4 regions of the Streptomyces sp. NPDC031064 genome follow, and region 3 is predicted to be linked to each of the others. Evidence: riboswitches for the same ligand, from Rfam matches in the RefSeq annotation. Region 3 holds a riboswitch; each other region holds the start of a gene.
What was found. A riboswitch is a leader RNA that binds a small molecule or an ion and turns the genes downstream of it on or off. The one in region 3 is predicted to bind cobalamin.
Positions count from the first base shown of each region.

Region 1 (7,159 bases), on a different contig from region 3:
CAGTCGGCGTTGCCGAGCTCCAGGCCCCACATCGGCGCCAGGAACGGCTTGCCGCTCACGTCCGTGTACGCGTCGAGGACGCCCTTCAGCGAGTCGCCGACGAAGTACCACGCGTCGAATCGGCTCTCGTTGTGGGTGAACGTGCCGGGCGCGCCGAAGCTGTACGTGCCGGGGGCCCAGGTGTTGCGCATCACGCCATAGCCGTTGGTCGACATGTAGAACGGCGCGGGGCTGGCGTTGGTGTTCTCCTTCCACGTGTTGGCGACCGAGACCGGCACGGTTTTGCCGCGCAGCGCCCACTCGCCGAGCCGCAGACCGGTGCCGTAGAACTGCTCGTCGGGGCCCTGGGCCAGGTACTGGCTGGTCTGGGAGCCGGTCCAGGACAGCGGCTGCGACTCGGCCCATACGAGCGTGGTGTTGTCGGCGCGGTAGACGGAGAACCGCAGCGGGGACTTGTTCACCCGGATGTTCAACGCCGGGGTGGTGATGCGGTAGTAGGCGCCGGCGTCCGTGACGCTCGTCATCACCACCCCGAAGTCGGTGTCGATCGCGAGGGCGTTGCCCGCCGGATCGTCGGTGAAGGTGCCCTTGGGCGACAGCCAGATCCGGAAGATGTCCTGACGGGCTATCACCACCCGTGCCTTCGCCGCCGTCGACGTGGTGATCGTGACGGTGTTCCCGGACCGGCTGACCCCCGTGACGTCACCGGCGCCCGCCGCCGCCGCGGGGCTCGTGGGCCCGGCGACCGAGAAGACGGCCGCCACCATGACGGCGACCAGGCCCAGGATCGCCGGGCGTCGGCCGCGGGCCCGGCTCCCTCCCCACCGGCGCGGGGGTCGTACGGAACTTTCGCGCATCACAGCCGCCTTCCGGCCATGCGGAAGCCGCCCTCCGGCGGCGCCGCCGACAACACGGGTCGACGGGACATGACAACAGTCACCCTGGATGACGTCAAGTGCGCGAAGGTGGTCTGTTCCACGCAGGAGCGCGCATGACCGCTCGTTGGGGCCCGATGCGCGCGGGGCCTATACGCGGCGGACGTCGACGCCCTGCTGGGTGAGCTGTTCGACGAGGTCGTCGGGGGCTTCCTGGTCGGTGACCAGGACGTCGATCCGGCTGATCGCGCAGACCCGGGCGAAGGCGCGCCGGCCGAGCTTGGTGGAGTCGGCGACCACGACGACCTTGTCGGCCCGCTCGGCCATGGCCCGGTTGGCCTCCGCCTCGCCCTCGTCGTGGGTGGAGGCGCCGAACCGCGGGTCGACCGCGTTGACGCCGAGGATCGCGTAGTCGAGTGACAGGCCCTGGAGGACGGCGGCCGCGAGCGGGCCCGTCAGCTCGTACGACTGCGGTCGGGCGACGCCGCCGGTCACCACGGTCTTCACATACGGGCGGACGGCCAGTTCGTTGGCGATGTTCACGGCGTTGGTGACGATCGTCAGCGCGGTCCCGGCGCGATGCCCGGCCAGATCGGGGCGGGTGACCAGCTCGCGGGCCACCTCCGAGGTCGTCGTGCCGCCGTTGAGCCCGACGACCGCGCCCGGCGGGACGAGCGCGGCGGTGGCACGGGCGATGCGGTGCTTCTCGTCCGCCTTGCGCGCGGTCTTGTAGCGCAGGGGGAGGTCGTATGTGACCCCGCTGAGCACCGCCCCGCCGCGGGTACGGGTCAGGAGCTGCTGGCGGGCCAGCTCCTCCAGGTCCCGGCGGACGGTGGCGGGGGAGACGTCGAGCAGTTCGGCGGCCTCGCCCACCTCGATGCTGCCGCGCTCGCTCAGCGCGTCGAGGAGCCGCGTCCACCGCTCGTGCGTACCCATCACCGTTCTCCTCCGTCGCGTCACGGCCTGCCTGGGCCGCTTCGGGCTGTGAGCGTAACGCGCCCGCCCGGCACGGTGCGCATTCATGCGCACTCTTGCTCAAGCCTGAGTGTTGGCTCTATAAACGAGTCATCTTCAATCATGAGTCCCGGGGAGCCACCATGAGTCATGTCGACGCGGAGATCGCCGGGCAACCCGCGTGCTGGCGGCGCGCGCTGGAGGCGCGCCCGGCCGGGCTGCCGCAGGACGGCGAACGCGTCGCCGTCATCGGCTGTGGCACGTCCCTGCACATCGCCCAGGCGTACGCGTCCCTGCGCGAATCCGCCGGGATGGGGGAGACCGACGCCTTCGCCGCGTCCGCGTACCCGGTGACCCGCCGCTACGACCGGGTGCTCGCCATCACCCGCTCCGGCACCACGACCGAGGTGCTCACCACGCTGCGACGGCTGGCCGGCGACACCCCGACGGTCGCGCTCACCGGCGACCCCGGCACACCCGTCCGTGATGTCGCGGGCACGGTCGTCGACCTCTCGTTCGCCGACGAGCGGTCCGTCGTGCAGACCAGGTTCGCCACCACGGCCCTCGTCCTGCTGCGCGCCGGCCTCGGTCTCGTACCGCCGGACCTGCCGGAACAGGCCGAGCGGGCCGTGCTCGCTCCACTCGAAGAAAAGGCGGTGGCCGCCGAGCAGTTCACCTTCCTCGGCACCGGCTGGACCGTCGGCCTCGCCCACGAGGCCGCGCTCAAGGTGCGGGAGGCGGCCGGGGCGTGGACGGAGTCGTACGCGGCGATGGAGTACCGGCACGGCCCGATCAGCATCGCGGGACCCGGGCGAGCCGTCTGGTTCCTCGGCGCGCCGCCGGCCGGCCTCCTCGACGAGGTGCGGGCGACCGGCGCCTACGTCTCCGTCTCCGCGGCCGACCCGCTCGCCGAACTGGTCCGCGCCCAGCGCCTCGCGGTCGCCCTGGCCGGCCGGCGCGGCCTCGACCCCGACCGGCCCCGCCACCTCACCCGCTCCGTCGTGCTGGCCGACGCCGACGCCGACGCCGACGCCGACGCCGACGCCGGGGCGCGGGCCGGGGCCGGGATCGACGTCCGGGTGGAGTCATGACGGTCATCGCCCTGGACGTCGGAGGCACGTACATCAAGGGCGGCGTACTCTCCGACGACGGCACCCTGCGCCACACCGAGCGCTGGCGCACACGGGCGGACCGGGGCCCGGACGCCGTCCTGGAGACCGTGCTCGCCCGCGCCGCCGAACTGGCCGAGCGCTTCCCGGCGGCCGAGGCGGCCGGGGTCGTCGTGCCCGGCATCGTCGACGAGCACGACGGCGTCTCCGTCCTCGCCGCCAACCTCGGCTGGCGCGACGTACCCGTCAAGGACTGGCTGGCCGAACACCTCGACCTGCCCGTCGCGTTCGGGCACGACGTCCGGGCCGGCGGCCTCGCGGAGGCCAGGGCGGGGGCCGGGCGGGGCTGCGCCGACTTCCTCTTCGTGCCGGTCGGAACCGGGATCGGGGCCGCCGTGTTCGCCGGGGGCCGGGCCCGGGCCCTGACCGGTGGCCACGGCGGCGCCGGCGAACTGGGGCACCTCGTGGTGCGGCCCGGGGGAGAGCGCTGCCACTGCGGCGCGCGGGGCTGCCTGGAGACCGTGGCGTCCGCCTCTGCCATCGCCCGCCGCTACTCCCGTGCCACCGGCAGGTGCGGCACCACCGCCAGGGACGTCCAGGCCCGGGCCGAAGCGGGGGACGCCAAGGCCGCCGCCGTCTGGTACGAGGCGGTCGAGGCCCTCGCCGACGCGCTGACCACCGCGATCACCCTGTACGCCCCGGAGCGCGTCGTCATCGGCGGCGGCCTGTCCGGGGCGGGCGAGTCCTGTCTGGCACCCCTGCGCGCGGCGCTCGCCGAACGCCTCACGCTCCAGGCCGGCTTCCGTGCCATGCCCCAGGTCGTCGCGGCCCGGCTCGGCGACCGGGCGGGCTGCGTGGGCGCGGCGTACCTCGCCCAGGACCTCCTGGCCGACGCCGTGGACGTCCCGCCTCCGCCCCGTACACCAGGAGAAGCACCATGCCCCTCGTAGGGACGTCCGACATCGTCACCCCCGCCGCACGCGCCGGAAGGGGCGTCGGGGCCTTCAACGTCATCCAGCTCGAACACGCCGAGGCCATCGTGGCGGGCGCCCCCGTGGTCCTCCAGATCAGCGAGAACGCCGCCCGCTACCACGGCGCGCTCACCCCGGTCGGCACGGCGACGCTGGCCGTCGCCCGCGCCGCGACGGTTCCGGTGGCCGTCCACCTCGACCACGCGACCTCGCCGGACCTCGTCGCCGAAGCGGTGTCGCTGGGCTTCACGTCGGTCATGTACGACGCCTCGACCCTGCCCTACGAGGAGAACGTCCGCGCCACGGCCGGCATACGGGCCCGCTGCCACGCGTCCGGTGTCTGGGTGGAGGCCGAACTGGGCGAGGTCGGCGGCAAGGACGGCGTGCACGCCCCGGGCGCCCGCACCGATCCGGACGAGGCGGCGGCCTTCGTCGCGGCCACGGGCGTGGACGCCCTGGCGGTGGCCGTGGGCACGTCGCACGCCATGCGCACCCGCGACGCCGCACCGGACTTCGCCCTCATCGCCGCGCTGCGTACCGCCGTCCCGGTACCCCTGGTGCTGCATGGCTCGTCGGGGGTCGCGGACCACGACCTCGCCACCGCCGTCGGCCACGGTATGACCAAGGTCAACATCGCCACGCACCTGAACCGGGTCTTCACCGGCGCCGCCCGCCGGGCGCTCGACGCGGACCGCATGGTGGCCGACACACGCCACTACCTCGGTGCCGGGCGTACGGCCATGGCCCACGAGGTGACCCGGCTGCTCGGCGTCCTCAGCGCGTGAGCACGAGCGGGCACCCGTGGTAGCTTGCGCAGGCCAGTCGTACTCCGTACGCGTGTACGTGAGTCAGGGAATCCGGTGCGAATCCGGAACTGACGCGCAGCGGTGAGGGTGACGGGCGCGGCAACCGCAGCCACTGGGCCGGACATGGGCCCGGGAAGGCGCCGCGCCCGGATGATCCCGAGTCCGAAGACCTGCTGGCGAACACGTACGGACGGGCCCCGCGCATGGGCCCCCGACGCCGAGGACTTCGCTGTGCCCATCACACGCCCCACCGCCTCGTTCGCCGCGCTCCTGTGCGGAGCCCTCCTCCTGACCGGCTGCGGGGGTGCCCCCGGCACGTCCCCCTCACCGGCTTCGGCCGGCACCCGCGTACTGGACAACTGCGGGCGGAAGGTGGAGATCAAGGGGGACGGGCCGCGGCGGGCCGTCTCGCTCAACCAGGGGACCACCGAGATCATGCTGTCCCTCGGTCTCGCCGACCGGATGGCCGGAACCGCCACCTGGACCGACCCCGTCATGAAGGGCCTGGAGAAGGGGAACGCGGGCGTGACCCGGCTCGCCGAGAACAACCCCTCCTTCGAGAAGGTCCTCGACACCGAACCCGACTTCGTCGCCGCTTCGTTCGCCTCCACCCTCGGCAAGGGTGGCGTGGCCACGCGCGATCAGTTCGCGAAGCTCGGCGTGCCCACCTACCTCTCCCCGTCCGACTGCGTGGGCAAGGACAACAGCGGAGACGGTGACGGCGTCCGCACCAAGCCGCTGACCATGGACACCGTGTACGGGGAGGTACGCGACCTCGCCCGCGTCTTCGGCGAGGAGAAGCGCGGCGAGGAGCTGGTCGCGAGCCTCACCTCGCGTGTCGCCAAGGCGACCGGGGGACTCAACGCCTCGGAGGTCACCCTGCTGTACTGGTTCTCCGACGCGAACTCCCCCTACATGGCCGGGTGCTGCGGCGCCCCCGGCGTCATCACCCGGGAAGTCGGCGCCAAGAACGTCTTCGACGACACCACCGAGGAATGGCCGCAGATCAACTGGGAGACCGTGGCCGACCGCAACCCCGACGTCCTCGTGATCGGCGACCTCACCCGTAAGGCGCAGACCGCGGAGAGCGCCGCCAAGAAGATCGCGTTCCTGGAGTCGAACCCGGTCACCCGCACCATGGACGCCGTCAAGCACAAGCGGTACGTCCTGCTCAGCGGCCAGGCCATGAACCCGACGATCCGCACGGTGGAGGGCATCGAGCAGGTCGCCGCCGCGCTCCGTGAGTTCGGCCTGTCGAAGTGACCGCCGCCCTGCTGCGCACGGCGGCGGGGCTCGCGGCACTCGCCGCGTCCGTCGCCCTCGCCATCACCATAGGCCCGGCCGACATCGGCGTCGCCGACGTCTGGTCCGTCGTGGTGTCCCACCTCGCCGGGGACGCCTCCGGCCTCACACCGATCCGCGACGGGATCGTGTGGAACCTGCGGCTGCCGCGCACCCTGCTGGCGGCCGTGTGCGGTGCCGGACTGGCGTTGTGCGGGGCGGTGATGCAGTCGCTGCTGCGCAACCCGCTCGCCGACCCCTTCGTCCTGGGTGTCTCGTCCGGAGCCTCCACCGGAGCGGTCGTGGTGGTCGTCCTCGGTGCCGGCGGCGGAGCCCTGCCGGTCTCCGGGGGCGCTTTCGTGGGCGCGGTGTGCTCGTTCGCCGCGATGCTGTTGCTGAGCCACACGCTGGGCGGGACCACCGACCGGGTCGTGCTGTCCGGCGTCGCCGCGATGCAGTTGTTCTCCGCGCTCACCTCCTTCGTCGTGGTCACATCGGCCGACGCCGAGACGACGCGTGGCGTGCTGTTCTGGCTGCTCGGCTCGCTCAGCGGCGCCGGCTGGACCGACGTATGGCTGTGCCTGGCCGCCCTCGCGCTCACGCTGGCCGTCTGCCTGGCCCACGGCAGGGCGCTGGACGCCTTCGCCTTCGGCCAGGACGCGGCAGCCACGCTGGGCGTGAACGTCGGCCGTGCGCGGCTGGTGCTGCTCTGCGTCACCGCACTGCTCACGGCGGCCCTCGTCAGCTCGGCCGGCGCCATCGGCTTCGTGGGCCTGGTGCTGCCGCACGCCGCCCGTGCCCTCGTCGGCCCCGGGCACGGCCGGCTGCTGCCCGCCGCCGCGCTGGGCGGAGCCGTCTTCCTGGTGTGGATCGACACCCTCGCCCGGACCGTCATCGAACCGCAGGAGGTACCGGTCGGCGTCGTGACCTCACTGGTCGGCGTGCCCGCCTTCGTACTCGTCCTGTACCGCACCAGGAGAGCCCACCGATGACCCTCAGCGCCGATCACGTCTCACGCGACGCCGCCGGCACACCGATCCTCGACGGCGTCAGCATCGCGCCGCCCCCCGGCGTGATGACCGGCCTCCTCGGCCCCAACGGCTCGGGAAAGTCCACCCTGTTGCGCCTGCTCTGCGGCGTGCTGGCCCCCGCCTCCGGCGTGG
Region 1 is NZ_JBVIGF010000001.1:316,347-323,505, reverse strand. It holds gene ACZ46W_RS01365 (discoidin domain-containing protein) at 1-857, opposite strand, end outside; gene ACZ46W_RS01360 (DeoR/GlpR family DNA-binding transcription regulator) at 1,026-1,811, opposite strand; gene ACZ46W_RS01355 (SIS domain-containing protein) at 1,973-2,920, shown strand; gene ACZ46W_RS01350 (ROK family protein) at 2,917-3,888, shown strand; gene ACZ46W_RS01345 (class II fructose-bisphosphate aldolase) at 3,876-4,694, shown strand; cobalamin riboswitch at 4,712-4,907, shown strand; gene ACZ46W_RS01340 (ABC transporter substrate-binding protein) at 4,947-5,978, shown strand; gene ACZ46W_RS01335 (FecCD family ABC transporter permease) at 5,975-6,988, shown strand; gene ACZ46W_RS01330 (ABC transporter ATP-binding protein) at 6,985-7,159, shown strand, end outside.
Region 1: linked by a shared signal. The riboswitch ahead of ACZ46W_RS01340 (ABC transporter substrate-binding protein) and the one ahead of ACZ46W_RS08215 (ribonucleoside-diphosphate reductase subunit alpha) in region 3 are both predicted to bind cobalamin.

Region 2 (7,159 bases), on a different contig from region 3:
GTAAGGTCATCGGTTCCATCGACACCAGCGAGTTCCTGGTCGCCGTCGCCGCGAGCATCGGCTTCCTCGTCGGCCTCGGATCGCAGGGCATCGACTACTCCTGGGCCGTCGCCCTGCTGATCGGCGGCCTGATCGCCGCGCCCATCGCCGCTTGGCTGGTACGTCATGTGCCGCCGCGCGTCCTCGGGTCGGCGGTCGGCGGCGTGATCGTCCTCACCAACGTCCGCACGCTGCTGCGCGGCGAGTGGCTCGGCGCCGGCGACGCCGCCCAGTGGACGGTCCACGGCCTCGTCTGCCTGCTCTGGGCGGCGGCCCTGGCGTACTCCGTCAAGGAACACCGCCGCCGGTCGGCACAGCCCTCCCCGGCCGTGGCCGGCGTCCCCGCCCTGGCCAAGTGACGTCCGCCGCACCCGGGACGGTGACCGCTCCCGCCCAGGAATCCGGCACGCCGCTGCGCATCGCGCGGGACGTCGCGGAGGACCTCGCCGCGGACGCGATCGCCCGGGACCGCGCCGGCGGGCCGCCCGTCGACGAGGTGGCGCGGCTGCGCGAGGCCGGGCTCCTGGCGGCCCTCGTGCCGCCGGGCCGTACGCACGGTGTCGACTGGCGCACCGGCTGCGCCGTCGTGCACCAGATCGCCACGGCGGACAGCTCCGTGGGCGAGTTGCTCGCCCGCCACTACGTGCACACCTGGAGCGGCCGCTTCTACGCCACGGCCCACCGCGCCGCCGCACTCGAACGGGACACCGCGCGCGACCAGTTGCTCTGGGCCGGCGGCGTGCACACCGGCGCCCCGGACGGCGGCGGGGCGGACCTCACCCTGACCCCGCTCGACTCCGGGTACCTGCTCAACGGCCACCGGGCCGTGGACACGGCCGTGACCGTCGCCGACCGGTTCGTCGTGGACGCCCTGTGCCCCGTGACGGGTGACGTCCTGGTCGTACGGGTGCCGTCCGGCCGTCCCGGCGTGTCCGTCGATCCCGCCCGGGACCGGCTCGGCCAGCGGATCGCAGGTGCGGGTGGCGTGGCCTTCGACCGGGTGGCCGTCGCGCCCGCGCAGGTCATCGGTGCCCGGCCGTACGACGAGGAGTCGACCGCGCCCTTCACCGCGCTCGCCGCCCCCGCGCTGCGGCTCGCCCTGTGCCACGTCGGCCTGGGCATCGCCGAAGGCGCCCTCTCCGAGGCGCGCGACGCCTGCCCCGGTGGCCGGCTGCCCGCCACCGACCCGGACGTCCTCCTCGCGTTCGGGGAACTGGCGTCGGCGGCCCGGACCGCCGCCGCGGTGGTCGAACGGGCGACGGCGGCGATGGCCGGGGCCCTGGAGGCGGGGGCGCGCATCGACGCGGACGAGCCCGCCGACATCGCCGCCCTCGTCGCCACGGCCGAGACGGTCACGGCCGAGGCCGCCCTGCACATCACGACGCGGGTGCCGGCACTCGCCGACGCCCCCGGCCTCGACCGGTTCTGGCGCAACGCCCGCGTCCTGACGGCCGGCCGCTCCACGGCCCACCGGCTCCGCGACATCGGCGAGCACTACCTCAACGGCGCGTACCGGCCGGGCTGAGCACGCAGTCGCCGCAGTAACCGGCTCCGGGCACGCGGTAGTAGAGGCAGCAGCTACGGCGCCGGTACGTCAGGGGCACGGCGGTGAAGGCCCCGGCGCTCGCGAGCGGCTCGCGTGCCAGCAGGGCGGTGACCAGCGGGAGCGGTGGGCAGGGGGCGTCGGGGACGTGGGCGGTGAGCACCCGGACGGCGCCGATGAGCGCGGAGGCGGCGTTGCCCCGCAGCACGTGCGGGGACAGCGCGGAGTGCTCCCGCAGCGCGTCACCCAGCGGCAGCAGGTTGCGCACGACGACGGTCTCGTGCAGGGCCAGGGGCACGTCGTCGCCCGCCACCCCGGACACCTCCGGCAGCCACAGGTCGATCGGGCCGGACTCGGCCGGGCGCCACCACAGGCGGTCGGGCGCGAGGTCGGGCACGCGCCCGGTGAGCGCGGCGGTGGCCAGGGCGACCGACCACAGCCGGGCGGCCGTCCCGATGTGCAGGGTCGAGGCGGCGACCCGCCGCTGCCCGGCCCCGGACCGCCGCCCGGTGCCGAGCCGCCGGCCGACCGCCGCCACGTACGCGTCCAGCGCGCCGTCCCGGTCCGTGTACAGGTCGGTGAGCGGCCGGAAGCACGCGGCGTCGGGGCGCGGCCCACAAGCCACGGCGAAGTAGGGGCCGATGGCGCGGACGCGTGCGAGGACGTCAGGGGTGGGAGTGCCGTCCGGCGACGATCCGTCACACACGCGCGGGCACACGGGTGCCACCGTCCTCTCGGTCGTGAGGTCGAAGGCAGGATCGCAGAGGCACCGCACCGCACGCCAGGTCCGCCCGGTGGCACCGGCCACGTAGTATCGCCTGGTCATCACCGCGACGGGAGACAGGAAGCCGGTGCGATTCCGGCACGGTCCCGCCACTGTGACCGGGGAGTGGAACCCTTCGAGAAGGCCACTGCGCACCACGCGCGGGAAGGCCGGGGGAACGTCGATCCGGGAGTCAGGACACTGGCCTGTCGCGGGCCCGTTCCGAGGAGCGCGGACTCCCCAGGAGGCTTTACGTGTACGACGGCACGCCCCGTCCTCATTGGTTCCCCCGTCCCCTTTTGTTCCCCCGTCCCCGGTTGTCCCCCGCCGCCCGCCCGCGCCCCCGCGCCCGGCGCGCCGTGGTGCTGGCCGTCGCCCTGTCGGCGGCCCTGCTGGCCGGCTGCGGCGGCCCCGGACGGGCGGCCGACGACCGGAAGGCCACCGCGCCGTCCGGGCCGGGCTTCCCGGTCACCATCGACAATTGCGGCACCCGCACGACGTACGACAGGCCGCCCTCCCGGGTGGTCACCATCCACCAGCACCCGGCCGAACTGATGCTGGCGCTGGGGCTGAAGGACCGGATGGTCGGCACCGCCTTCCCCGACTCGGCCGTTCTGCCCAGGCTGCGGAAGGACTTCGAGGCCGTCCCGGAGCTGGCGGAGAGGGAACCGTCCTTCGAGAAGGTCCTGGAGGCCGAGCCGGACTTCGTCTACGGCGGCTACGGCAGCGCGTTCGCCGAGAACGAGGGCCGCTCCCGCAAGGCGTTCGCCGACGCGGGCATCGACACCTACCTCAACCGCGAGTACTGCGGGAAGAAGCGGGTGTCCATGCAGGACACCTACGACGAGATCCGCACCATCGGCTCGATCTTCGGCGTGCGGGACCGCGCCGACCGGCTCGTCGCCGACCTCCGGGGACGTATCGCCAGGACCACCGAGGCGGTGAAGGGCGCGCCCGCCGTGCCCGTGTTCGTGTACGACAGCGGCGACAAGTCGGCGTTCACGGCGGGCGGCAAGAGCCTGGGCACCGAGATCATCCGGCTGGCCGGCGGCCGGAACGTCTTCGACGACCTCGACCAGGTCTTCGGGGACGCCTCCTGGGAGCAGGTCGTGGCCCGCAAGCCCGAGGTGATCGCCATCTACGACTACGCGGGTGCCGGGAACGTGGAGCGGAAGAAGAAGTTCCTGCTCTCGCAGCCGGCCCTCGCGGACGTCCCGGCCGTGAAGAACAAGCGGTTCGTGGTGCTGCCGCTGACCGCGACCCTGGTCGGCGTACGGCCGCCGTACGCGGTCGAGGACCTGGCGCGCGCGCTGCACCCGGAGAGGTTCCGGTGACGGGCCCGGCGAAGGCCACGGCCGCTCCCGAGCCCACCGGCCGCCCGCGGCGGCGGAGCGCACCCGCTTTCGCCGTGACCCTGGCCGTCCTCGGCGTCCTGCTCCTGGCGTCGGTCACGGCAGGCATGGCCATCGGTTCGGTTCACGTACCGCCCGGCGAGGTGTGGGGCATCGTGACGCACGCGCTGGGCGCCGACCGGCCGGAGCCGGTGTGGTCCCGGGCGCGCGAGACGATCGTCCTGGACGTGCGGGCGCCACGGGTGCTCCTCGGGGCGGTGACGGGCGCCGGGCTCGCGGTGGTGGGCACCGCCATGCAGGCCCTGGTGCGCAACCCGCTCGCGGAGCCGTACCTGCTGGGTGTGTCGTCGGGCGCGTCGCTGGGCGCCGTCATGGTGATCGTCTTCGGGGTGAGCCTGTTCGGGCCGGTGTCGCTGTCGGTGGCCGCGTTCGCCGGGGCGCTGCTCACGCTGGTGCTCGTGTACAGCACGGCGCGGGCGGGCGGCCGTATCACCTCGGTGCGGCTGGTGTTGTCGGGCGTGGCCGTCGCGGCGGTGCTCACGGCCGTGATGGACCTGCTGCTGCTCACCTCCGACCGGGGCAACGAGGCGCGTGCCGTGCTCGCCTGGACGCTCGGCGGCCTGGGCGGCGTCCAGTGGGGCACGCTGTGGCTGCCGGCCGCCGCCCTGCTGGCCGGCATCAGCGCCCTGCTGGTACGGGCGCGCTCGCTGAACCTGCTGCTGGCGGGCGAGGAGGCGGCCACGACGATGGGGCTGGACGTGGCGCGGTTCCGGGCCCGGATGTTCGTCCTGCTGTCGCTGGTCACCGGCGTGCTGGTGGCGGCGGCCGGGCCGATCGGCTTCGTCGGCCTGATGCTGCCGCACATCGTGCGGCTGTTCGTCGGCGGGGACCACCGCCGGGTGCTGCCGACGGCCGCGCTGGCCGGGGCGGTGTTCCTCGTCTGGGCCGACATCGCCGCCCGTACGGTCGCCGCGCCGATGGAGATCCCCGTCGGCGTCCTGACGGCGCTGTGCGGCGGGCCGTTCTTCCTGTGGCTGATGCGCCGGGACGCCCGGCGGGACACCGGCGGAGGTGTGGGATGACCGCGACCGAGCTGACCGTCGAGGGGGTCACGCTCACCGCCGGAGCGCGCCGTCTCGTGCGGGACGTGTCCCTGACCGCCCGGCCCGGCGAGGTGATCGGCCTGGTGGGTCCCAACGGCAGCGGCAAGTCCAGCCTGCTGCGCGCCGTTTACCGCGTGCTGCGCCCCGATTCCGGGTGCGTACGGGTGGACGGGGCCGACGCCTGGTCGCTGCCGGTGCGGCGGCTGGCGCGCACGCTGGCCGCGGTGGTGCAGGAGACGGGCGCGGACTTCGACCTGACCGTGCGGGAGGTCGTCGCCATGGGCCGTACGCCGCACAAGCGGCTGCTCGACGGCGACACCGCCGAGGACGCCCGGCTCATCGCGACGGCGCTCGCCTCGGTGGACGCGGCCGGCCTCGCCGACCGGTCCTTCGGCCGCCTGTCGGGGGGCGAACGCCAGCGGGTGCTCATCGCCCGCGCCCTGGCCCAGCAGCCCGCGCTGCTGGTGCTCGACGAGCCGACCAACCACCTGGACGTCCGGCACCAGTTGGAGGTGCTCGGCCTTCTGCGGCGGCTTCCGGCGACGGTCCTGGTGGCGCTCCACGACCTGAACCTCGCCGCCTACTACTGCGACCGCCTCTACGTCCTGTGCGACGGAGAGGTCCACGCGTCCGGCCCGCCCGCCGAGGTGCTCACCGCGCGGCTGCTGGCCGAGGTGTACGGCGTGCGGGGCGAGGTGGCCGTCCACCCGCGCACCGGTGCGCCCCAGGTGACGTTCCTCCCCGAGGAGCGGGCCGAACGGGCCGGGACGGCGGTGGACCAGCCGGCTCCGTGACGGTGCGGTGCGGTGGTTGGCCCGGGCCGGGCTCCCCGGCGTCCCCCGGGGGCCCGGCCCGGCGTTGTCTCCGGTGACCCGAGCCGTGGCGTCACCGGCCGCAGCGGGGCGGAACGCGCCCCCTTCATGCGCCCGGCGCACTTCCACGTACCCCCGACGGGGCATCGCGGGCCGGTCCCGGCAGGGGCAAGATCACGAGCGGTGATCTTGCCCAGCAGCCGGCCTGGCCGGCTCGCCGCCATGCCCGGAGCCGGGTGGGTCACCCCCCACTGTTGAACGACGAACGGAGTTTCACCGTGGCATTGACGACCGAGACCGTCGCCGCCGAGCTGGACGCCGCGAGCAAGGTCGGGGACCCGGCCGCCGACGCGCTGGTGTCGGACCTCATCGACAACCGGGAGGTCGACGGGGTCAACGGCCTGTTCCGTACCATCAACACCCTCAAGCCCGGTCAGGACCGCTCACATCTGCCCGAGCGGCTGGCCGAGTTCCTGCACGAGGCGGAGGCGGAGCCGCCGGGCTGGAGCGAGGCGGACGTCAAGGCCGCGGAGGGGTTCTTCGGCCACCACCACGGCGAGGTCTCCATGCTCCAGGGCACCGTCGGCCTGATCGGCACCTACCTCTCCCCCACCGGGGCGTTCACCCTCCGGTCCACCGGCCGCCTGGGAGGCGTCGAGGGCCCGGGCCGGCGGCTGTCGCAGTCCTCGCGGCTGTTCATCGACATGGGCAAGCAGGGCGTCATGCGGGACGGGACGCTCGCCGCGACCGTCACCAAAGTGCGCCTGGTGCACGCCTCGGTGCGGCAACTGCACAAGAAGAGCGGGGAGTGGGACTACGCCAAGTGGGGGGAGCCGGTCTCGCAGAAGTACACCACCGGCGCGGCCTGCGTCTTCAGCAGCCAGATCCTCCAGGCCATGAAGAACCTGGGCATCGACGTGTCCAAGGACGACGCCCATGGCTTCATGTGCGCCTGGCACTACGTCAACCACTACCTCGGCACCCCCGACAAGTGGCTGCTGCCCAAGGACGCCAACCTGGTGGAGCAGTTGTGGAACAAGGAACGGGAGCGGGAGTGGAAGAAGACCGACGACGGCGTGTTCATGACCGAGCAGGCCATCAAGTTCTACCGGGAGCTCCTGCCGCCCGCGGTCAGTGACGCGTTCATCGCCGTGATCCGCGTCGGGCTCGGCGACAAGTACGCCGACATGGCGGGCGTCCCCAGGAGCCCGCTCGACCTGGCCGGCAAGCCCCTCGCCGAAGGCCACAGGATCGTCAGCGGTATCGGCGGCGGGCTCCTCGGCGGCGCCGCCAAGAAGACCGTCGGCGTGAACCCGTACAAGGAGGTCCTCGGCACCGCCTCCGAGTACTTCAACGAGATCGAGAAGTTCGCCCTGACCCACGACAAGGACGACCAGCCCCAGATGCACCAGGAACTCGGCGACAACCGCTGACCCACCCCGTCGGCCTCCCGGCCGGACGCCCCGGGCGACTCCCCCACGTCGCCCGGGGCGTCCGGCGGCCGGCGCCTAGCTCATGGCCATGGCCTTGCCGCCCGACAGCACCGG
Region 2 is NZ_JBVIGF010000006.1:442,475-449,633, forward strand. It holds gene ACZ46W_RS23675 (sulfite exporter TauE/SafE family protein) at 1-398, shown strand, start outside; gene ACZ46W_RS23680 (acyl-CoA dehydrogenase family protein) at 395-1,564, shown strand; gene ACZ46W_RS23685 ((2Fe-2S)-binding protein) at 1,539-2,408, opposite strand; cobalamin riboswitch at 2,385-2,569, shown strand; gene ACZ46W_RS23690 (ABC transporter substrate-binding protein) at 2,600-3,679, shown strand; gene ACZ46W_RS23695 (FecCD family ABC transporter permease) at 3,676-4,779, shown strand; gene ACZ46W_RS23700 (ABC transporter ATP-binding protein) at 4,776-5,594, shown strand; gene ACZ46W_RS23705 (oxygenase MpaB family protein) at 5,891-7,045, shown strand; gene ACZ46W_RS23710 (hypothetical protein) at 7,121-7,159, opposite strand, start outside.
Region 2: linked by a shared signal. The riboswitch ahead of ACZ46W_RS23690 (ABC transporter substrate-binding protein) and the one ahead of ACZ46W_RS08215 (ribonucleoside-diphosphate reductase subunit alpha) in region 3 are both predicted to bind cobalamin.

Region 3 (7,159 bases):
GACAGCGTCTCGCGCTTGAACAGGTTGGACACCTGCGGCTCGACGCACTCGTACACGCCCGCGATCGAGGCGATCGTCGCGGTCGGCGCGATGGCGAGGAGCAGCGAGTTGCGCATGCCGACCTCGGCGATACGGGCGCGCAGCGCCTCCCACCGCTCCGGCCAGGTCAGCTCCACGTCGTAGTGGTCGGGGTGCAGCACCCCGCGCGCCGTGCGGGTCTTCTCCCAGGCGGGCAGCGGGCCGTTGCGTTCGGCGAGGTCGGCCGACGCCTCGTACGCGGCGAGCATGATCCGCTCGGCGATGCGGGTCGACAGGGCACGCGCCTCGGGGGAGTCGAACGGCAGTCGCAGCTTGAAGAAGACGTCCTGGAGGCCCATGGCGCCGAGGCCCACCGGCCGCCACTTGGCGTTGGACCGCCCGGCCTGCTCGGTCGGGTAGAAGTTGATGTCGACGACCCGGTCCAGGAACGTGACGGCCGTACGGACGGTCGCGTCGAGCCGCTCCCAGTCGATGTCCCCGCCGGACACGAACGCGCCCAGGTTGACCGAGCCCAGGTTGCACACGGCCGTCTCGCCGTCGTCCGTGACCTCCAGGATCTCGGTGCACAGGTTGGACGAGTGGACCGTGTGGCCCGGCTCGGCGGTCTGGTTGGCCGTACGGTTCGAGGCGTCCTTGAACGTCATCCAGCCGTTGCCGGTCTGCGCCAGGGTGCGCATCATCCGGCCGTACAGGTCACGGGCCGGCATGGTCTTGCGGGCCAGCCCCTTGGCCTCGGCGGCGCGGTAGGCGGCGTCGAACTCGTCGCCCCACAGGTCGACCAGCTCCGGCACGTCGACGGGCGAGAACAGCGACCACTCGGCGTCGGCGTTGACCCGGCGCATGAACTCGTCCGGGATCCAGTGCGCCAGGTTCAGGTTGTGCGTGCGCCGCGCCTCCTCACCCGTGTTGTCGCGCAGCTCCAGGAACTCCTCGATGTCCGCGTGCCAGGTCTCCAGGTACACGGCCGCCGCACCCTTGCGCCGCCCGCCCTGGTTCACGGCCGCGACCGAGGCGTCCAGCGTCTTCAGGAACGGCACGATGCCGTTGGAGTGCCCGTTGGTGCCGCGGATCAGCGAACCGCGCGCCCGGATGCGGGAGTACGACAGACCGATGCCGCCCGCGTGCTTCGACAGCCGCGCCACCTGGTGGTAGCGGTCGTAGATGGAGTCGAGCTCGTCCAGCGGCGAGTCCAGCAGGTAGCACGAGGACATCTGCGGGTGGCGCGTACCGGAGTTGAACAGCGTGGGGGAGGAGGGCAGGTAGTCCAGCCGGCTCATCAGCCCGTACAGGGACGCCACCTCGTCCAGGGCGCGGACCGAATCGTCCTCGGCCAGCCCCGCCGCCACCCGCAGCATGAAGTGCTGCGGCGTCTCGATCACCTTGCGCGTGATCGGGTGCCGGAGCAGGTAGCGCGAGTACAGCGTCCGCAGCCCGAAGTAGCCGAACCGGTCGTCGGCGGCCGGGTCGATCAGCGCGTCCATCCGGTCGGCGTGGGCCGTCACGAACGCGGCCGTACGGTCGGCGATCAGACCCTCCCGGTGCCCCACGGCCACCGACGCCGAGAACGACACCGCCCCCTGACCGGCCGCCTCCTTGGTGATCGTCACGGTCAGCAACCGCGCCGCGAGCCGGGAGTACGCGGGGTCCTCGGAGATCAGCCCGGCGGCCGCCTCGGTGGCGAGCTCGCGCAGCTCCGCCTCGTCCGAACCGGCGTGCCGGCCCCGCAGCGCGGCGGCGGCGACCCGGCCCGGGTCGGTGTCGGGCAGATCGGCGGTCAGGTCGGTCAGGGTCCGCAGCAGTACGGTCCCGGGTCCGTCCGTCTCCGTCGTGTCCGTGACTGCGACTGCTGAAGCCGGATCGGCTGGCGCGATGGTCACGTGGGGGCTCTCCCTCGCTCGGCTCGGGGCCACCGCGGACGCGGGCAGGGGAGCGGGCACACCCGGGCACAGGGTGCGGGGCACCGCGTCCACCGGCCCATTCCGCGAGGCCCGGACGTCTGGGCACCCGGGCCGGACGGTCCGGGCGCGCTGTCGGCAGGTCTTCGGACTCGTACGTACACAAAGGCACACCAACACACCGTTGCGGGACAGTTCCGGATTTCCACCGGATTCCCCTGCGGCGACAGCGAGGACGAGCATACATGTGGGGGGCGCGAGTTGAGGCACCCCCCACATGTTGTGTCGGTCAGAGCCTCAGAGGGCCAGCGCGTACGTGGGGAGCGTCACGCCCGGGACGGGCCGCACGTCCCTCTCGGGGGTCCGGACGAACCCCAGCCGCTCGTAGATCCGGTGCGCCGCCCGCATGGACGCCTGCGTGGACAGCACCAGCCGCGCGCACCCCTCCACCGCCCGCGCCCGCTCCACGCACGCCCGGACGAGCGCCTCACCCGCGCCCCGCCGCCGCGCCTCCCGGGCCACCGCGAGCATCCGCAGCTCGGCCTCCCCGTCGCGGGCCAGGCCCGCCCACGGACCGCCGCCCCGCGCGACGAACGTCACCCCGCCCAGCACCCGTTCGTCCCGCTCCACGGCCACGAGCACCTCCGCGCCGGCGGCCCGCCGGGCCACGTCCCGCAGCGCGATCAGGTACTCGTCGCTCTCCCCGAAGGCCAGGAGCCCGTCCCCGAGGTACGCCTGGGCCGTGATGTCGGCGAGCGTCCCGTGTTCCTCGGGCCGTACCGCCCTGATGGTGATGTCCATGGTCCGAGTGTGGAGGGGTACGGCGACGGGCCGCCGCATTTCCGTCTCCGGAAACACGGCGGCCCGTCGTGCGGTCACCCGCTCAGCAGCAGCGGAACCCGTCGCGGGGGTCCGCCTCCCGCGCGTCGGTGCGCCTGCGCTCGAACTCGCGCCGGGTCATCACCTCGGCGCTCGGGTCGCAGCGCCGGGCGTGGGCGACGTACGCGTCGTACGCGCCCTCGCCGGAGACCTCGCGGACGTACCAGCGCACCCACCTGACGGCGCGTCGCAGCCGGCCGTCCGGCCGTGCGGTCACGGGGGGCCTCACCGCGGTCCTCACCGGGAGCCGGTCCCGGCCGGCACCTCGTCACCGCTGCCGCCGTCCTCGCGGATGCCGCCCTCGGGGCCGAGGCCGGCGGCCACCAGCTCTGCCTTCTCCTCCGCCGTGGGGAAGAGCCCGGCGGGTGCGACGAGCCTGGAGGGGGTGTACGGGACCTCGGAGAGCTTCACGCCGGCCGGGTTGGTGATGGCCTTGTAGCAGACCCGCCCGGCGTCGGCGATCACCACGACGATGAGGAGGGCGAACAGGGCGGAGAGGACGCCGTCCACGGTGGAGTTGGTGACGACGGTGTGCATGTCGTCCATCGACTTCGCGGGCGGCAGCACCTGGCCGGAGTCGATGCCCGCCTGGTACTTGTCCCGCTGGGCGAAGAAGCCCACGCGCGGGTCCGCCGAGAAGATCTTCTGCCAGCTCGCGGTGAGCGTGACCGCCACGTCCCAGGCGAGCGGCACGGCGGTGACCCAGGCCCACTTCAGCCGGCCCGACTTGACGAGCAGCGTCGTGCAGACGGCCAGCGCGACGGCGGCCAGGAGCTGGTTGGCGATGCCGAACAGCGGGAAGAGCTGGTTGATGCCGCCCAGCGGGTCGTGCACGCCGACCCAGAGGAAGTAGCCCCAGCCGCCGACCACGACCGCGCTGGCGAACCAGACGCCCGGCTTCCAGCTCACCTGCTTGAAGGGCTTGTAGAGGTTGCCGAGCGTGTCCTGGAGCATGAAGCGGCCCACGCGGGTGCCGGCGTCCAGCGTCGTCAGGATGAACAGCGCCTCGAACATGATGGCGAAGTGGTACCAGAACGCCTTCATGGTGGCGCCGCCGAACACCGCGGAGAAGATCTCCGACATGCCGAGCGCGAAGGTCGGCGCGCCGCCGGTCCGGGACAGCAGCGACGCCTCCTCGACGTCCGCCGCGGCCTTGGCGAGCTGGTCGGGGGAGATGGTGAAGCCGAAGTTGGACACGGCTTCGGCGGCGGACTGCACGGTCGTGCCGACCACGCCCGCCGGGGAGTTGACGGCGAAGAAGAGACCGGGGTCGATGATGCAGGCCGCGATCATCGCCATGACGGCGACGAAGGACTCGGTGAGCATCGACCCGTACCCGATCATCCGGATCTGGGTCTCCTTCTGGACCATCTTCGGGGTGGTGCCCGAGGAGACCAGGGAGTGGAAGCCGGACAGGGCGCCGCACGCGATGGTGATGAAGACGAACGGGAACATCGAACCGGCGAAGACGGGCCCGTCGCCGCGGCTCGCGAAGTCCGTGACGGCCGGCATCTTCAGCGTCGGCAGGGCGAGGAAGACGCCGAGGGCGAGCAGCGCGATCGTGCCGACCTTCATGAAGGTCGAGAGGTAGTCGCGCGGGGCGAGCAGCAGCCACACCGGCAGGACGGAGGCGAGGAAGCCGTACACGACCATCCAGATGACCAGCGTGCCCGGCTCCAGGGTGAAGGTCTCCGCGAGGGACGACTCGGCGACCCAGCCGCCCGCGACGATCGCCAGGAGCAGCAGCGCGACGCCGATGACGGAGACCTCGGTGACCCGGCCGGGCCGCAGCACCCGCAGGTAGACGCCCATGAACAGGGCGATCGGGATGGTCATGCCGATGGAGAAGACGCCCCACGGCGAGTGCGCCAGGGCGTTGACGATGACCAGCGCCAGCACGGCCAGCAGGATGATCATGATGGCGAACACCGCGATCAGCGCGGCCGCTCCGCCGAACGGGCCGATCTCGTCACGGGCCATCTGGCCGAGCGAACGGCCGTCCCGGCGGGTGGAGAAGAACAGCGTCACCATGTCCTGGACGGCACCGGCGAAGATCACGCCGACGATGATCCAGATGGTGCCCGGCAGGTAGCCCATCTGCGCGGCGAGGACCGGGCCCACCAGCGGGCCGGCGCCGGCGACCGCCGCGAAGTGGTGGCCGAAGAGGACCCGGCGGTCGGTGGGGTGGAAGTCGACACCGTTGTCGAGCCGCTCGGCGGGCGTGGCGCGGGTCTTGTCGACCTTGAGTACCCGGTTCGCGATGAAGCGGGAGTAGAAGCGGTAGGCGATGGCGTACGAGCCGAGCGCGGCCGCCAGCATCCAGGCGGCCGAGATCTCCTCACCGCGGGAGAGCGCGAGCATGGCCCATCCGGCCGCCCCCGCGAGGGCCACGAGCGACCAGAGGACGATCGACCGCGGAGTGAGGCCCGTCCCTGAAGAGTTGGGTGGTGCCGACGGCTCTGGCATGGTGCACGTCCCCTCACTGATCACCTGTAATGCGCAGGAAATCTAGGGGAGGGTTTCGCGCAGCGTCACCCCCCGTCCGCATATCGGTACGGCAACGCTTTGCGGCCCGGCCGCCCGCCGGCACCCCGGGGCTCAGCCGTTCGGCCGCTTCAGCCGCGCGACGAACTTGTACCGGTCGCCCCGGTAGACCGAGCGGACCCACTCCACCGGTTCGCCGTTCTCGTCCAGCGAGTGGCGGGAGAGCATCAGCATCGGCAGGCCCACGTCCGTGCCGAGCAGGCCCGCCTCCCTGGGGGTGGCCAGCGAGGTCTCGATGGTCTCCTCGGCCTCGGCGAGGTGGACGTCGTACACCTCCGCCAGTGCCGTGTACAGCGACGTGTACTTCACCAGCGAACGCCGCAGTGCCGGGAAGCGCTTGGCGGACAGGTGCGTCGTCTCGATGGCCATCGGCTCACCGCTCGCCAGCCGCAGCCGCTCGATGCGCAGCACGCGCCCGCCGGGCGAGATGTCGAGGAGCCCGGCGAGGGTGTCGTCGGCCGTCACGTACCCGATGTCGAGGAGCTGCGAGGTGGGCTCCAGGCCCTGCGCGCGCATGTCCTCGGTGTACGAGGTGAGCTGGAGCGCCTGCGAGACCTTCGGCTTCGCGACGAACGTGCCCTTGCCCTGGATGCGCTCCAGGCGTCCCTCGACGACCAGTTCCTGGAGCGCCTGGCGCACGGTCGTGCGGGACGTGTCGAACTCGGCGGCGAGCGTGCGCTCCGGCGGTACCGGCGTACCCGGGGGCATGGTCTCCGTCATGTCCAGCAGGTGCCGCTTGAGCCGGTAGTACTTGGGCACGCGCGCGGTGCGGGTGGCTGCCCCGCCCTCGGTCTCGGTGCCGCCCCCATCCGTGGCCATGACCCGCCTTCCCGACTCCTGTGCTGTTGCCGTCACCGGCTCCTCCGTCTATTGCGGCTCACATGGTGGCACGGACCGGTCACGGGTCGTCGCCCTCCCTCAGGTGTCGGTCCGGTAACGGACCCGACTGCCCTTCTTATACACCCTTGACACCCCTAAAGGTCTAGGCCAAGCTCCGGGTTACTGGTCTAAACCATTAAAGATCAGGTCCCAGTCCCACGGGCAGCACGGGCAGTACACCGGTATGGCTTCGCGGTGGGGGCAGGGTTTGCAGGCATCCCTGAGGAGGGTGGCGTGAAGCGCAAGCTCATCGCGGCGATAGGCGTCGCGGGCATGATGGTCGGCATTGCCGCGTGTGGCTCGGAGGACGGCAAGGGGGGCGGCGCCGGCGCGGACGGCAACAAGACGCTCACCGTCTGGGTGATGGACGGCTCGGCGCCGGACGCCTGGATCAAGAACGTCAACAAGGAGTTCGAGGCCAAGCACAAGGGCGTCAAGGTCAAGGTCGAGATCCAGCAGTGGAACGGCATCCAGGAGAAGGTCACCACGGCCCTCTCCGAGGACGCCCCGCCGGACGTCATCGAGCTCGGCAACACCCAGACGGCGGGCTACGCGGCCACCGGCGGCCTCGCCGACCTGACCGAGGACAAGGCCAAGCTCGGCGCCGACGGCTGGAACAAGGGCATGCTCGCCTCCAACGAGCTGGACGGGAAGCTCTACTCCGCCCCCTGGTACGCCGCCAACCGCGTCGTCGTCTATGACAAGGCCGCCTTCACGAAGGCCGGTGTGACCCCGCCGAAGACCCGCGCCGAGTGGATCGACGGCCTGAAGAAGCTCAAGGCGGCCGACCCCAAGACGCAGCCCATCTACCTGCCCGGCCAGAGCTGGTACGTCTACGCCGGCTTCGTGTGGGACGAGGGCGGCGACCTCGCCGTCAAGGACGGCGACAAGTGGAAGGGCAACCTGTCCTCCCCCGAGGCCGT
Region 3 is NZ_JBVIGF010000002.1:319,464-326,622, forward strand. It holds gene ACZ46W_RS08215 (ribonucleoside-diphosphate reductase subunit alpha) at 1-1,916, opposite strand, end outside; cobalamin riboswitch at 2,055-2,177, opposite strand; gene ACZ46W_RS08220 (GNAT family N-acetyltransferase) at 2,232-2,735, opposite strand; gene ACZ46W_RS08225 (YbdD/YjiX family protein) at 2,818-3,030, opposite strand; gene ACZ46W_RS08230 (carbon starvation CstA family protein) at 3,051-5,279, opposite strand; gene ACZ46W_RS08235 (GntR family transcriptional regulator) at 5,412-6,176, opposite strand; gene ACZ46W_RS08240 (extracellular solute-binding protein) at 6,471-7,159, shown strand, end outside.

Region 4 (7,159 bases), on a different contig from region 3:
GCCGTGCTTGCCGAGGTGGACCATGGCGTCCGCCCCGAAGCCGCCGTCGGAGGCCGGGGTGGCGATCCAGCGGTAGGCGGCCAGGTAGTGGTGCGAGGGCGGCAGATCGGGGTCGTGGTAGATCGCGATCGGGTTCTCGCCGAAGCCGCGCGGCGGCTGGATGAGGATGAGCAGGTTCCCGCGCCTGAGGGCGGCGAGCACGATGTCGCCCTCCGGGTTGCGGGACCGGTCGAGGAACATCTCGCCGGGCGGCGGGCCCCAGTGCTGCTCGACGTTCTCGCGCAGTTCCTCCGGCAGCGTGGCGTACCAGCGCTTGTAGTCGGCGGCCGGGATGCGGACCGGGTTCTTGGCCAACTGCTCCTCGGTGAGCCAGTCCTGGTCGTGGCCGCCCGCCTCGATGAGGGCGTAGATCAGCTCGTCGCCGTCGCCGGACGCGAGGCCCGGGACCTCCTCGGCGCCGAAGTCGTACCCCTCCTCGCGCAGTCGGCGCAGGAGGGCCACGGCGGAGGCGGGGGTGTCGAGGCCGACGGCGTTGCCGATGCGGGAGTGCTTGGTGGGGTACGCGGACAGGACCAGCGCCAGGCGCTTGTCGGCGTTGGGGATGTGGCGCAGCCGGGCGTGGCGTACGGCGATCCCGGCGACGCGGGCGGCGCGCTCGGTGTCGGCGACGTACGCGGGCAGCCCGTCGGCGTCGATCTCCTTGAAGGAGAACGGGACGGTGATGAGCCGGCCGTCGAACTCGGGGACGGCGACCTGGCTGGCGGCGTCGAGCGGCGAGAGGCCCTCGTCGTTCTCCTCCCAGGCGGCGCGCGAGCCGGTCAGGCACAGCGCCTGGAGGATCGGGACGTCCAGGGCGGCGAGCGCGCCCGCGTCCCAGGACTCGTCGTCCCCGCCCGCCTGGGCCTCGGCGGGCTTGGTGCCGCCGGCGGCGAGGACGGTGGTGATGACGGCGTCGGCCATCCCCAGGCTCTGAAGGAGCTCCGGCTCGGGGGCGCGGAGGGAGGCCACGTACAGGGGCAGCGCCCGACCGCCGGCGTCCTCGATGGCGTCGCACAGGGTGTGGACGAAGGCGGTGTTCCCGCTCATGTGGTGGGCGCGGTAGTAGAGCACGGCGACCGTGGGGCCGGTGATGTTGCGCGCGGTCCGCTCCAGCGGGCCCCAGGTGGGGGCGGCGGCCGGGGGCTCGAAGCCGTGGCCGGTCAGCAGGACGGTGTCGGAGAGGAAACGAGCGAGTTGTTCCAGGTTGTCCGGTCCGCCGTGCGCGAGGTAGGCGTGCGCCTCGGCCGCGATGCCGATCGGGACGGTGGACGTCTCCATGAGCTGGGCGTCGGGGGCCTGTTCGCCGGTGAGGACGACGAGCGGCTTGCCGGTCGCGCGCAGCGCCTCCAGGCCCTCCTCCCAGGCACGGATGCCGCCGAGGAGGCGCACGACGACGAGGTCGGCGCCGTCGAGGAGGCCGGGCAGGTCGTCCACCGGGAGCCGGGCGGGGTTGGCGAACCGGTACGCGACGGGTCCGCCGGAGGCGCGGGCGCTGAGCAGGTCGGTGTCGGAGTGCGACAGCAGCAGGATCGTCGTGGCGGGCGTCGCCTCGGGGCCGGTGGCGGGCGTCGTCGCGTGCGTCATGGCGTGCGCAGGCCTTCCTCGGGGTGTCCGCGCCCCGGGTGGTCGTAGGACGGCGGGAGTTCCTGACTCGTCCGGTTTCCGCCGGACTCACAGTGGCGGGACCGCGCCGGATTCCCACCGGGCTTCCTCCCTAGGGCCCTGGGACCCTGTGCCGTCTGCATAGTAGAGGCTGCGCGTATGCTCGCCGCCATGCCGCCCAGCTCACCAAACCCCCGGGACCGGGGTGAAGCGCACATACGGGACCGTGTCCGGGACCGCGGTGACGCCTGCCCGGGCGCGCTGCGGCTGCACCGCGCCGATGACGGCGCCCTCGCCCGACTCCGCGTACCCACAGGTGTGTTGACGCCTCATCAGGTCGACGTGCTGGCCGACGCCGCCGACCGGCTCGGCGACGGGCACCTCTCCCTCACCTCGCGAGGCAACATCGAGCTGCGCGGGCTGGGCGAGAGCTGCGGGCTGGGCCTCGCCCGGACGCTGCGGGACGCCGGGCTGCTGCCCGCCTCCGAACGGCACGAGCGCGTACGGAACATGGTCGTCTCACCGCTCGCCGGGGCGGACGTCATGGCCTGGGCGGTGGAGCTGGACGAGCTGGTGTGCGGCGAGGACCGGACGGTGGAGCTGTCGGGCCGCTTCCTGTTCGCCGTGGACGACGGGCGGGGCGACGTCGCGGGTCTGGCCGCCGATGTGACGTTGCTCGCAGCGCCGGACGGCGCCGCCCTGCTCCGGGTCGCGGACCGGACATACCGGGTGGCCGGCGCGGACGCGCCCCGCGCCGCGCTCGCGGCGGCCGAGGCGTTCCTGACGGCCGCGCGGGCCGCGGGCACCGGGGCGTGGCGGGTGCGGGAGCTGCCGGCGGGGCAGGACGTGGACGTGACGGGACACCTGAGGCGGGCGGGCATCGCGGCGGAGCCCGCGGAGGACTTCGTGTGCCCGACGAGCGCGCCGCCCCCGCCGGGCGTACTCGACGACGGCACCGTCTGCGTCCTCGCCCGGCTCGGCAGGGTGACGTCGGCGCAGTTCCGCGCGCTGCTGCCGGCCCGGGAGGTACGGGTCACCCCGTGGCGGGGTTTCGTGCTGCCCGGGTACGCCGGCCGGGCGGCGGCCGAGGAGCGGCTGCGCGCCCTGGAGGGGGCCGGGTTCATCACCCGTACCGACTCGCCCTGGATCGGCGTCAGCGCGTGCACCGGGCGCCCCGGCTGCGGCAAGTCCCTGTCCGACGTGCGGGCGGACGCCCGCCCCCGCGAGGGTGCGCTGCCCGTCCACTGGTCGGGGTGCGCCCGCCGCTGCGGCCACCCGCAGGGCGTCACGTGGACCGACATGGTGGCGACGGGCGAGGGCGCGTACCAGATGACCGTACAAGGATCGACGAAATGAGCGAGAGCAGAGTGTTCGACTACGAGAAGGACGGGGCGGAGATCTACCGCCAGTCCTTTGCCACGATCCGCGCCGAGGCGGATCTCGCGGACCTGCCGGCCGACGTCAGCCAGGTCGCCGTGCGGATGATCCACGCCTGCGGCATGGTCGACCTCGTCCGCGACCTGGCGTACACGCCGGGCGTGGTGGCCCGCGCCCGCGAGGCGCTGCGCGCCGGGGCGCCGATCCTGTGCGACGCGCAGATGGTCGCGAGCGGTATTACGCGCAAGCGGCTGCCCGCGGACAACGACGTGGTCTGCACGCTCTCCGACCCGTCCGTCCCGGCGCTCGCCGCCGAGCTGGGCACCACGCGCAGCGCGGCCGCGCTGGAGCTGTGGCGGGACCGGCTCGAAGGGTCGGTCGTCGCGGTGGGCAACGCGCCCACCGCCCTCTTCCGCCTCCTGGAGATGATCGAGGCGGGCGCGCCGCGCCCGGCGGCGGTGATCGGCATACCGGTGGGGTTCATCGGGGCGGCCGAGTCCAAGGACGCGCTGGCGGCGTTCCCGGGCCTGGAGCACCTGGTGGTGCGGGGCCGGCGGGGCGGCAGCGCGATGGCGGCGGCGGCGGTCAACGCGATCGCGCACGAGGCGGAGATCCAGGCATGAGCGGCAAGCTGTACGGCGTCGGGCTCGGCCCCGGCGACCCGAACCTGATGACGGTGGCGGCGGTGAAGGCCATCGCGGCCGCCGACGTCATCGCGTACCACTCGGCCCGGCACGGCCGCTCGATCGCGCGCTCCATCGCGGCCGAGCACATCCGCGAGGACCACATCGAAGAGCGCCTGATGTACCCGCTGACCGTCGAGACGACGGACCACCCCGGCGGGTACCGGGGCGCGCTGAACGACTTCTACGAGGAGGCGTCCGCGCGGCTGGCCGCGCACCTGGACGCCGGCCGCACGGTGGCCGTCCTCGCCGAGGGCGACCCGCTGTTCTACGGCTCCTACCAGCACATGCACAAGCGGCTGGCCCACCGCTACGACACGGAGGTCATCCCCGGCGTCACATCGGTGAGCGCCTCCGCCGCCCGGCTCGGCAAGCCGCTGTGCGAGGCGGAGGAGATCCTGACGATCATCCCCGGCACGCTGCCGGAGGAGGAGCTGACGGCCCGCCTGGCGGCCACGGACTCCGCCGTCGTCATGAAGCTGGGCCGCACCTTCCCGGCGGTGCGCCGCGCCCTGGAGCGGGCCGGCCGGCTGGACGACGCCCACTACGTGGAGCGGGCCACCATGGCCGGCGAACGCACGGGCGCCCTGGCGGACGTCGACCCCGACTCGGTCCCGTACTTCTCCGTGGCGGTGCTCCCCTCCCGCGTCGACTCCGGGCCGGCCGAGCCCGAGCGGGGCGAGGTCGTGGTCGTCGGCACGGGCCCCGCCGGGCCCCTGTGGCTGACGCCCGAGACGCGCGGCGCCCTCGCCTCGGCGACGGACCTGGTGGGCTACACGACCTACCTGGACCGGGTCCCTTCCCGACCCGGCCAGCAGCGGCACGGCTCGGACAACAAGGTCGAGTCCGAGCGCGCCGAGTTCGCCCTGGACCTGGCCCGGCGCGGGCGCCGGGTGGCGGTGGTGTCGGGCGGCGACCCGGGCGTGTTCGCCATGGCCACGGCCGTCCTGGAGGTCGCCTCCCAGGACCCGTACCTGGACGTCCCGGTCCGCGTCCTGCCGGGCGTGACCGCCGCGAACGCCGCCGCCGCGAAGGCGGGCGCCCCGCTGGGCCACGACTACGCGACGATCTCCCTGTCGGACCGCCTCAAGCCCTGGGAGGTCATCGCCGAACGCCTCCGCGCGGCCGCCACGGCCGACCTGGTCCTCGCCCTCTACAACCCGGGTTCCGCCAGCCGCACCTGGCAGGTCGCCAAGGCCCGCGAACTGCTCCTGGAGCACCGCGCCCCGGACACCCCGGTGGTCGTCGCCCGCGACGTGGGCGGCCCGGAGGAGTCCGTCCGCGTCCTGCCCCTCGCGGACCTGGACCCGGCGGAGGTCGACATGCGCACCCTCCTCCTCATCGGCTCCTCCCAGACCCAGGCGGTCCGCCGGGGCGACGGCGACACGGTGGCCTGGACACCCCGGAGGTACCCGGAGGGGTGACCCGGCCTCGGGGGGCCGGCGTCCCGCCCCGACGCCGGCCCCCGTCCCGCGCCCTCGTCAGCGCTGCTGCACGAACGCCCTGCCCTTGTGCCCCGCGTCGGCGGAGCACGACCCCTTCTCCGCGTCCGTCATCTTGCGGGTCTTCACGACGACCGCGTTGCTCTTGCCGTCCGTGCCGTTCTTGGCCGGTCCGGTGATCGTGTCCTGGAAGAACCAGTAGTAGTGACCCCACTTGGGGCTGTCGTAGTGGGTCTGCCAGGTGCCCGAGACCTTCTGCATGACCTGCGCACGGGAGATCCAGCCCACCTCGCCGGGCTTGACCGTCATGTTCAGGGAGCTGCTCTCCGAGTGGGTGCTGGACCAACTGTGGCTGTAACTCGCCGTCACGCTCAGGTCCACTATGCCCGCGATCTTGCCGCCCGCCGTGACCGAGACCCCGAGGGAGTCGGTGGAGCCGACGGTGTCGTCCCAGGTCATGCTCTGCGTGGCGTCCGAGCTGGAGCAGTTGTACAGCGAATCGGAGACCTGCCGGAACGCACCGAGGTACGCCTCCCCGAGCTTCGGCTCGTTGAACGTGCACTTGCCCAGCCCCGAGGCACAGTCCGCCATGAGCTCCGGCTTCGTCGGCTGCTCACCGGCGGACGCGGGAAGCGCGCCCGCCACCGTGATCCCGAAGGCCACGACCGTCATGGCCAGCAAGCGTCCGCCGTACCGCCTGGCGCGGTTCATCGTCATCTTCTCGTACCTCTCACACGTGCATGGGGGGTCGGCGAACGGACGTACTGACGTACGCGTCGTACGCCGCCTGATGTGCGTGTGATGGTGGCAGTGGCCCACCGAACAGACCGTGGTTCCCAGCCGAATTGCTACGACAGGGAACCGACGCCCCCTCAAGGCCCTCCGCAGCCGCCGTCCGCGGCCCCACCTGCCGCTGTTACCGCACCGCGCTCAGGCCCAGGAGCCGGTGGCCGAGCGCTGACGGCAGGTGAGCCGGCCACGGCGGCTCGCCGGGTGAGATCCAGGATCCCTCCATCGGGGAACAGCAGGTGACTGCCGGCCCTGATGGGGGGATTCGTGGTGGAGAGCCGCAGGCGGTTCGTTGGCGGGAGGCGGGTGTCCGATGGGTCGGCGGGCTGCCGGTGAGGAGGTGGCGGTGGCGGGCGGGCTGCCGTTCGCGTTCGGCGTGCGCGGGTTCCGGTGTGTGCTGGACGTGCCCGAGGGGATGCGGCCGTGGCGGGACCGGGTGGCCGGGCGGGACGACGGAGGGGTGCGGGACGGGGACGGGGTGCGGATGTTCCGGTGGAAGGGGCGGCTGTACGACCATCCCGTCGGGCAGATCCAGTACGGGCTGGAGAACCTCGCCGCCTACCGGCGCACCGGGGACGCGTTCTTCCTGGCGCGGGCGCGGGCGCAGGCCGAGCGGGTGGTGGCGCGGCGGCACGAGCGGCGGGGCGCGTGGTTCTTCCCGTACCCGTTCGACTTTACGCACCAGGTGCACACCGGTATCGCCTACGAGGCGCCCTGGTACTCGGGCATGGCCCAGGGCGAGGCGCTGAGCCTGTTCGCCCAACTGGCCCAGGTACCGGCCGTTCCGGCGGCGGACCGGGGGCGGTACCGGGCGGCGGCGGACGGGGCGTTCCGGTCGCTGCTGGCGGGGGACGGGGAGGTGCCCTGGGTGGTGGCGCGGGACACGGCGGGGCACCTGTGGATCCACGAGTACCCGGTCGACGCGCCGGGCACGTCCGACTACACGTACAACGGCTTCATGTTCGCCGCGCTCGGGCTGTGGGACTACTACGTGCTGACCCGCGACCCGCTCGCCGACGACCTCTTCGACGGCTCCCTGACGACGCTGGCCGCGAACTTCACGCAGATGCGCAACCCCGGCTGGCTGTCGCACTACTGCCGTACGCACGCCGTGCCGACCGCGTCGTACCACCCCCTGCACGTCTCGCTGCTGCGCCAGCTCTCCTGGCTGTCCGGCAGCGAGCTGCTCGCCGCGCAGTCGGACCTGCTGATGGACGACTACCCGGA
Region 4 is NZ_JBVIGF010000004.1:379,630-386,788, reverse strand. It holds gene cobN (cobaltochelatase subunit CobN) at 1-1,623, opposite strand, end outside; cobalamin riboswitch at 1,660-1,789, opposite strand; gene ACZ46W_RS17090 (cobalamin biosynthesis protein CobG) at 1,801-2,997, shown strand; gene ACZ46W_RS17085 (precorrin-8X methylmutase) at 2,994-3,641, shown strand; gene ACZ46W_RS17080 (precorrin-2 C(20)-methyltransferase) at 3,638-5,125, shown strand; gene ACZ46W_RS17075 (hypothetical protein) at 5,183-5,860, opposite strand; gene ACZ46W_RS17070 (D-glucuronyl C5-epimerase family protein) at 6,246-7,159, shown strand, end outside.
Region 4: linked by a shared signal. The riboswitch ahead of cobN (cobaltochelatase subunit CobN) and the one ahead of ACZ46W_RS08215 (ribonucleoside-diphosphate reductase subunit alpha) in region 3 are both predicted to bind cobalamin.